2 regions of the Pseudoalteromonas sp. AWH4_217 genome follow, and region 1 is predicted to be linked to the other one. Evidence: predicted binding sites of a transcription regulator. Region 1 holds the regulator's gene; the other holds the start of a gene.
The links. The regulator MetJ, encoded in region 1, represses methionine synthesis genes. The targets are predictions, from matches to a motif close to TAGACGTCTAGACGTCTA.

Region 1 (4,558 bases):
AAATCGGGATAAAGCTGACTAAATGCCTCGCTGGCAGTGATATCAATCACCACTTTGTGCTCATAATCAAGCTCACTGATACGATCCAGCAACTCTTCATGCGAGTAATCCTGCGCTTCACTTTGCCACTGCTGTTGCCATTGAGACAAAGTCAAACCGCTGGGGCAGAACACCATTTTTTGTGAACGCAGTAGTGCGACCACTTTGAGATCAAACTGGCTCTGCAAACGTGCAATTTGCTGCTGACACTGATTGAGGAATACTTCACCCACATTACCCAACCCGGCGATGATCACCGCCAGTTCACGGCCTTTGTTTACCAGTTTATCGTGCAAGATAGCTAAAACATCGCTGTCAATGGCCTGATCCGTAAGGAACAAAGCATAGTCTGTGGCACTATGAGTAAAGCGCACTACGACGGCCTGCTCATCCAGCACAGCCTGTGCCTGACGCACTAATGGCGCAATATCAGGACACGGCGCTACAATGGCAAATCCGCGTAAGTGAGACTCAACGATGGTGACCCGACCGCTCAGACGCAATACCACCTGATGCGTAAACTCGCTGGGCACCAGCAGGTAATCTTCTCCATTTTGATTGAAGTGATGAATGCCATGCTGAATAAGTTGGCTAAGCGCCCCGACTTCACCTGAAACAAGCGTATCTACGCGTAATAAATCCAGATCGCCAAAGGTGGTCACAAAGCGCTTTTCTTTACTATACCCTTGCTTGACCACCTCGGTACCTTGCACATCAGGGTCAAAGCTGCTGCGTACCTGCAGCTTAATCGCGGTCTCTTTCAGTGGTGACAGGGTTTTTGCATGCAAAACCGGGTTGCCCAGACGTGCCAGCAAATTCGCCTGTGCACGACATACCTTGCTGTATTTTATGGCATTACCCACTTTCCGTGGATCGGTACTGAACACACCAGGAGTGTCTGTCCAGATAGACACAGACGCCGCATCTAGATAGCTGGCTAACAGTGTCGCACTGTAATCGCTGCCATTGCGCCCTAGCGTGATCGTATTGCCCGCACTGTCGGCAGCAATAAATCCGGTGACAATATAAATTTTGTCCTGGTTGAGTGCCTGATGGCAGGCCAGGCGATTCTGGCCATGCATCAGCTGCCCCTGGTGCTGAGTAAACAGCGAGCGCGCATCTACATCTTGTGCAGCAATATTCAGCGAGTTCAACAGGGCTGCGAGTAAACGTGCCGACCAAACCTCGCCGAATGCCAGTAGTGGCGCCTCCTGCAACTGGCGGGACTGTGCTTGGCGGCCAATGCTGCTTAGCTCATCTCGTAACTCAGATGCCAGCTGGTCCTGCTGGACAGCAGAAAACAACTCACTGATCAGCTGCACCTGATGATTTTCAACCTGCAGCAATATATCGCTGAAAGCACGCTCATCCTGCTGCTGATAGCTTTGCCACAAGGCAACCAGAGTATTAGTCGTTTTGCCAGCCGCCGATACCACGATACAGTCGCCAGTTTGGCAGTGGCCAATGATGATATTGGCAACTGCCTGATAGCGTGCCGCTGAGCTCAGACTTGAACCACCGAATTTATGTACTGCTTTTGTCATTTCTTCTACCACAATGCCGTATGTGCTGGCGAGAGCTTGAATGCTTTCGCATTATCACTGGAACCGCCTTGCGTGGTTTTCACCGCTGCAAAAGCCTGTTCTAGGTCTGCTAATAAATCGTCGATTTCCTCAATGCCCACCGAAATACGGATCAGTGTATCCCCGACACCCGCTTCAAGGCGTGCCTCCGGGTCCATGCCCGCATGCGTCATAGTCGCGGGGTGACAGATCAGGCTCTCGACTCCACCCAGAGACTCAGCCAGCGAGAATTGCTTCACACTCGTCAGAAACTTAGCGGCATCCGCCAACTCCCCTTTAATGTCAAAGCTCACCATACCACCGAAGCCTTGTTGCTGTTGCTTAGCCAGCGCATGCTGCGGGTGGCTTTCCAGCCCTGGGTAATATACCTGGCTGACAAATTCAGATTGCTCAAGATAACGTGCAATCGCCAGGGCGTTTTCCTGATGCTGTTTCAGGCGAACATTAAGCGTACGCAAACCACGCAAAGTCAGGTAGCTGTCGAACGGTGCGCCTGTGATACCGATATTGTTCGCCCACCAGGCAAGTTCTTCACCAAGTTCCTCGGTTTTGGCAATCACTGCACCACCGACGACATCAGAATGACCATTGATATATTTGGTCGTGGAGTGCACCACAATATCCACACCAAATGCGATGGGGTTTTGCAGCGCCGGCGAAAGAAAGGTGTTGTCGGCCGCCACCAGTGCACCGCACTGTGCAGCAACGTCGGTGACCGCTTTGATATCGGTTAATCGCAAAATCGGGTTACTCGGCGTTTCTATCCAGACCAGCTTAGGTTTAATGGCCAGGATCTCCTGCAAGCTCTCGCTGCGTGTCAGATCCAGGACTTTCACCTTCAGTAATCCACGCTTTTCCAATGAGGTAAACAACCGATAGCTACCACCATAGCAGTCGTGTGGGATCACTAAGGTGTCGTCAGCATTGAGCAGCTGAGTCACCAGATGTACCGCAGCCATGCCGGTAGCCGTAATGATGCCCTTTGCGCCACCTTCAAGCTCCGCCAGCGTTTGCGCGAGAATGTCACGATTCGGGTTGCCGCTGCGGCCATAATCATAGTCACGCTTCTTATCGAAGTCCGCAAATGAATAGGTGGTCGACAAATAAAGCGGGGGCACCACCGCACCATGATGCTTGTCAGCATCAATGCCTGTACGTACCGCTATGGTTGACTTGTTGCTTTGGCTCATAGGTCACCTGGCTAAGTTGGATGTTTAGACGTCTAAAAGGTTAGATGAACAAAAGTTAGAAGTCAAAACATTTATACTGCTAAATGGCTAAATAACTAGTATTTGACTATCTTTTTTAAACCGATAAAATTTCGCCACTCAACGCGAACTCTATGCTAATAAGACTGAGTATTTGAGCTTAAATATGGCAAATGACGTGCAACATTGCCAACAGAGAGCCTACGTGTCACGGTTGGATCCATACACAGTACGCAGTCTTATTCGCATTGCATCTACAACACTGAGGCAAGTACACCACTATGGCTAAATGGAACGGTGAATATATTCACCCTTATGCAGAACACGGTAAGAAATCAGAACAGGTAAAAAAGATTACCGTTTCTATCCCGCTCAACGTGCTTAAAGTGCTGACCGATGAGCGCACCCGTCGCCAGGTTAACAACCTGCGCCACGCAACTAACAGTGAGTTACTGTGTGAGGCATTTCTGCATGCCTTTACCGGCCAGCCGCTACCTGGTGATGAGGACCTGCGCAAAGATAACCCGGAGAAGATCCCGGCAGAAGTGCGTCAGATCATGACAGAAATGGGGCTGGAGATCCCAGAGATTAACGAAGAATAATCTCGTCGGCACCAGTGAACAACAACAAAAAAAGCCTCACAATGTGAGGCTTTTTTTTGCTCAGACCGGCTTATGCCATATAATTTTCTGGCATCTCTATTTGCGCCACACCGGACTCAACCGCCGCCTCAGCCACCGCTCGGGCTATGCGTGGCAACAAACGCGGGTCCATCGGCTTAGGAATGATGTAATGTTCACCGAACTCCAGACTGTCGACATCCGCCGCTTTGAGCACTTCAGCAGGGACCGGCTCTTTGGCAATGCTGCGGATCGCTTCAACCGCCGCAATCTTCATTTCATCGTTAATGGCCGTTGCACGCACATCCAGTGCACCACGGAAGATAAACGGGAAGCACAGTACATTATTAACCTGATTTGGATAGTCTGAACGACCTGTTGCCATGATCAGATCGTCGCGAGCGCCATGCGCCACTTCCGGGCTGATCTCAGGATCCGGGTTAGAGCATGCAAAAACCACAGGCTTGTCAGCCATCAGTTTCAGGTCTTCCGGAGACAACAGGTCCGGACCAGACACGCCCACAAACACGTCCGCATCTTCAATCACATCCTGTAAGGTGCGCTTGTCGGTGTTATTGGCAAACAGCTTTTTGTACTCATTCAGATCATCGCGACGCGTATGGATGACGCCTTTACGGTCAAGCATATAAATGTGTTCACGCTGCGCGCCGCACTTGATTAACAGCTCCATACAGGCGATGGCAGCAGCACCTGCACCCAGGCAAACGATAATAGCGTCATGAATGTTCTTGCCCTGGATCTCCAGTGCGTTCAACATACCCGCAGCAGTAACAATTGCAGTGCCATGCTGGTCATCATGGAATACCGGTACATCACAACGCTCAATCAGCGCACGCTCAATCTCAAAACACTCAGGTGCTTTAATATCTTCCAGATTGATGCCACCGAAGGTATCGGCAATATTGGCAACCGTGTTGATAAAGTCTTCTGTGGTACGATGCTTAACTTCGATGTCTATCGAATCCAGGCCTGCAAAGCGTTTAAACAGTAACGCTTTACCTTCCATCACAGGCTTAGATGCCAGAGGGCCAAGATTACCCAAACCCAGAATCGCAGTACCATTACTGATAACGGCAACCATGTTACC
Region 2 (4,558 bases), on a different contig from region 1:
GACATTGCGATAACCTGGGTCATTCACATCAGGTGAAATCGAGCAGGTTTTTGAGGTTGGCCCCAAAACACCGGCCACATAACGCGGCTTACTCGGGTCTTTGGCGGTAAACTCATCACATACAGCCCGTGCCAGACGGGCCGACTCGACGTTGATCTCGCGGCTCAGGCTGGCCATATCGTAATCTTCCATCGAAATAGTGGTGGCGTTAAAGGTATTGGTTTCAATAATGTCCGCACCCGCTTCAAGATATTCACGATGGATCTGGCGGATCACGTCAGGCTGAGTCAGGCTTAACAGGTCGTTATTACCTTTGATAAGGACATGCCAGTCTTTAAAACGCTCGCCCCGATAATCCTCTTCCTCAAATTTGTGTTTTTGGATCATGGTGCCCATAGCACCGTCGAGGATCAAAATACGCTGTTGCATGGCCGTTTTAAGTGCATCGGCAATGGCTGCACCATCAGCCGCGGTGGTGATATGTTTATTCGGCATAATTGTTAGTCCTTACATCCTGGCTAACCAGATTAATATCGTACGGAGTGGTCTGGTAAACATAGTAGTTTAACCAGTTGGAGAATAACAAAAAGGCATGGCTTTGCCATGTCTTTGATGGCTTGGCGTTTACATCATCCTCGGGGAAGTAATTCTCCGGCTTGGGTGCATCCGGCCCTTTTTCGCAATCGCGAAAATACTCTTTGCTTAGGGTATCGGCATCATATTCCGGATGCCCGGTAATATACACCTGGCTGCCAGACACATTTTTAATTAAATAGGCCCCGACTCGCTCAGAGCCAGCCAGTGTCACCAGCTCGTCACATGCTTCAATTTGGCTGGCCTCAATATGGCCGTATCGTGAATGGGGTACCAAAAACTCATCATCAAAGCCACGGGTTAGTGCACCATGTTCAAAGTAGCAGTGATGGCGGAACACCCCGCACAGCTTGTCTTTTTTAAGCGCCCGCTTCAGGCCATGATGATGAAACAGGCCGGCATGTGCCGCCCAGCAGGAGAACAGCGTTGAGGTTACATGGTGTTCGGCCCAGTCGAAAAATGCCTGCAACTCTTCCCAGTAAGTCACTTCTTCATACTCGAGGTGAGCAAGTGGTGCACCGGTTACAATCAGCGCATCGTAGTTTTCTTCTCTGACATCCGAAAAATAACGGTAAAACATATTCAGATGCTGCTCGGAATTGTCGGAGCTGCGGTGGGTGTCCAGGCGCAACAGATCCACGTTCACCTGCAAGGGCGTATTGGCCAGCAGACGAATAAACTGTACTTCTGTTTCCACCTTATTGGGCATCAGGTTGAGTATCGCCAGCCGCATAGGCCGGATCTCCTGCGTACTGGCTCGGCTTTGTGGCATCACAAAGACATTTTCATGACGCAAATGGCTGATGGCAGGTAAATCGTCGGTGACTGTGATTGGCATGATATTCCCCTCAGTGACTAGGACCTTTAAAGATAGATCCGCTAACTTGCGACATTATGAAGCAACGGGAATAAATTTCAACTTCTAGATGTTTAGCCGTCCAAATTAAACATTCTGTCACCCGGCCCCTACGGTGACGCTTTAAGCAGTTGACAGGAACGCGTCAATACGTCTTCAAGTTCCAGAATCAAGTTTGACTGCAGAGGATTTTGCTGCGCAATGGCCTGCTCCAGCTGCGCCGCAAGCTCAGCACAGCGCACCAGCCCCAGATAACCTGCCTGCCCTTTTAATGTATGTGCCATTCGGGCAGCCGCTTCGATGTCCTCTTCTTGCAACCTTTCTTTCAGTTGCACACAAAATGCCTCCTGTCTCAAAATAAACTTATCCGACATTTTGCGGTAAAAAGCTTCGTTACCGTTTACATGCCTGAGTCCCTGCGCCCTATCGAGTAAATCTCCTGCGGCTTGATTTGGCGATGGGGTGGGCTCGGGTCGTGTCATACGAGATTGCTCTGACTCTTTGGCTAAGGGCCTTTCTGGCTCAGCCTTACCCGGTTTGCGGCTCAGCCAGTGGTAGATTTTTTGATAGGCCAGTTCAACATTAATCGGCTTGGCAATATGGTCGTCCATACCACAGGCTTTTATCTCCTGAAGGTCATGTGGCATGACATTGGCTGTCAGGGCGATAATCGGGAGTCGTCGGCAGACCAGCCTTTTTCTGATCTCCCGGGTGGCTGAATAGCCGTCCATTACCGGCATTTGACAATCCATCAGGATCAAATCAACAGGTGTTTCCTGTAATCTCGCCAGGGCCTCTTTGCCGTGCTCTGCGGTAATGACCTGCATACCTGCATCCGCCAGAATTTCCTGGGCAATCTCACGATTAATATCGTTGTCTTCCACCAGTAACACCTTTGCACCTTCAAGCACACCATACATCGCCCCTTGTTCAAGCTGTATGCTGGCTTGTGCCGTAGACTCGGCCATCGCCTCACCGAGTGGCAATTCAACCTCAACAAAAAAGCGTGCGCCTTTCCCCTCGACACTGTCACACCAAATCCGACCGTGCATCAGTTCTATCAGATTCTTGCTGATTGCCAGGCCCAGTCCGGTGCCACCATATTGCCGGGTGGTCGACGTATCTGCCTGGGTAAACGGGGTGAACAATGATTGTAGCTGGCTCTTAGAGATACCAATGCCGGAATCAGATACCGTGAACCTGATGTGCGCGCTCGATTCTGTCAGGGACCTCACCGTCAGCTCGAGAGAAAGGCTGCCATACTGAGGGGTAAACTTGACTGCATTGCTGAGCAAGTTGAGTAATACCTGACTGAGCCTGAGCGAATCGCCAATGAGTACTTCGGGTAAAGTAGGGTCCTGACTCACATCAAAGTCCAGCTGCTTTTCTTCAGCCCAAGCCGTAACCAGACCACTAACATGCTCAATCAGGGTTTTCGGGCGAAAAGGGACCGACTCAACACTCAATTTGCCCGCCTCAATTTTAGAAATATCCAAAATGTCGTTCAGGATCACCAGGAGGTTATCTGCTGCATAACGTATTTTTTTCAGATAGTTATGCATTTTCGGCGACGTATCCATTTTGAGCGCCAAATGGGTTAATCCCGTAATTGCATGCATAGGGGTACGAATTTCATGAGACATATTGGCCAGGAACTCTGACTTAGCACGGGTAGCACTCTGTGCGGCCTGCATGGCTTCAAGGAGTTTTTTCTCTGCGTCTTTGCGCTCTGTAATGTCCCGAATGATGGCGGTGAAATAATTCGCCTCTCCCACTTTAGTTTCTGCAACGGCCAGGTCGATGGGAAAACACTGACCATTTTTCTTACGTGCGGTCACCTCACGTTTGTTGTCTATAACTTTTTTTACGCCTGTATCAAAATAGTTTTGTATATACTGGTCATGGTTGCTTCGGTATGGCTCTGGCATCAGCATTCGCAAGTTGTTTCCTAACACTTCATCACGCGTGTAACCAAACATCTCCACGGCTGCCGGGCTAAACTCCTGCACTTTCCCCTGAGTATTGATCACTATGATGGCATCAGCTGCCGTATCAATGATGGCACGTGTCATGGCCTGATTTTCTATCAGTGAGCGTTCTTTGTGCATCTGCTCAGAGATATCCTGCACAATGCCCACTAACTTATAGTGTCCCGTACTGCTGTCCAGATAACGCTCAGCCACCAGCCGAATAAAACGACAAACTCCATCATTGTCACGTAATTCATAATTAAAGTCATGGTGCTGTTGCTGGTTATCAAAAATCGCTTGCAACGCCGGTCCGCTCACGTTATTGGTATGACCAAATAAGGTGTATACGGTCACAGGCTGCGCGGGAGATGCACCTATGATTTCGTAGGCCTCCTGAGACAAATGAACCAGACCGCTTTGCAGTTCAAGCTCCCAGCGTCCCAGACGCGCCATTTTTTGTGCCTGCTCATAATTGAGATTCGCGCTTTGTAGCTCCGCGGTACGCAATGTAACGCGGGATTCAAGCTCACGCTGATTTTTATCCAACAAGGCAAGGTGTTCACGGATGGCGCTAGCGGCCCAGTTAAACGTCTCCGTCAGCGTGGCAATTTCCTTAAACCCGGATTCTACTGTCTGATGCGTATAGGTCCCATCAGCAAGCAAAGAGGCCTGTCTGGCAAGCTCTCCCAAAGGTGCAATGACCCGCTTTCTAAGCAGTATCATTACCATCAGGATTAATACCCCACAGCCTATCCACATCAGCGCCAGGTTAAACCGGATATTGCGCCACAACGCCTGTTCACTCAGCGCCAGATTGTAATGCAGATAAATGATACCAAGGCGGGTAGAACGAAGTTCAGTACTGGAGGGCAAGGCAAAGCTCTGAAACGCCTCAAGCTGTGTACGATCAGCTGAAAAGGTCAACAGCGGCATACTGCTGTTCAGAGCAACGTTGACCGCCTGATCCGAGCCGTGACTGGCAATGTCCTGTAAAGGTTTACCAATCTCGACAAACTGATTGCTGAATAATATTTGCCCGGTATGATCCGCAACCGCAATGCTGACGACTTCCGGCACCGTGCCTATAACAGATAAATCATGGCGGATCTCTTCAGGCCTGTCCGAGCTCAGGTTTACT

Region 2: a site for MetJ is predicted at 1,518-1,535, ahead of ACXAH1_RS20010 (homoserine O-succinyltransferase). Genes of this name have one in related genera too.

What each region holds. Positions count from the first base shown of each region.
Region 1 covers NZ_JBSWYM010000017.1:96,528-101,085, forward strand. Annotated here, with positions in the region: gene metL (bifunctional aspartate kinase/homoserine dehydrogenase II) at 1-1,583, opposite strand, end outside; gene metB (cystathionine gamma-synthase) at 1,589-2,812, opposite strand; gene metJ (met regulon transcriptional regulator MetJ) at 3,112-3,432, shown strand; gene ACXAH1_RS19390 (malic enzyme-like NAD(P)-binding protein) at 3,503-4,558, opposite strand, start outside.
Region 2 covers NZ_JBSWYM010000019.1:5,779-10,336, reverse strand. Annotated here, with positions in the region: gene ACXAH1_RS20015 (homocysteine S-methyltransferase family protein) at 1-429, opposite strand, end outside; gene ACXAH1_RS20010 (homoserine O-succinyltransferase) at 485-1,432, opposite strand; gene ACXAH1_RS20005 (PAS domain S-box protein) at 1,561-4,558, opposite strand, start outside.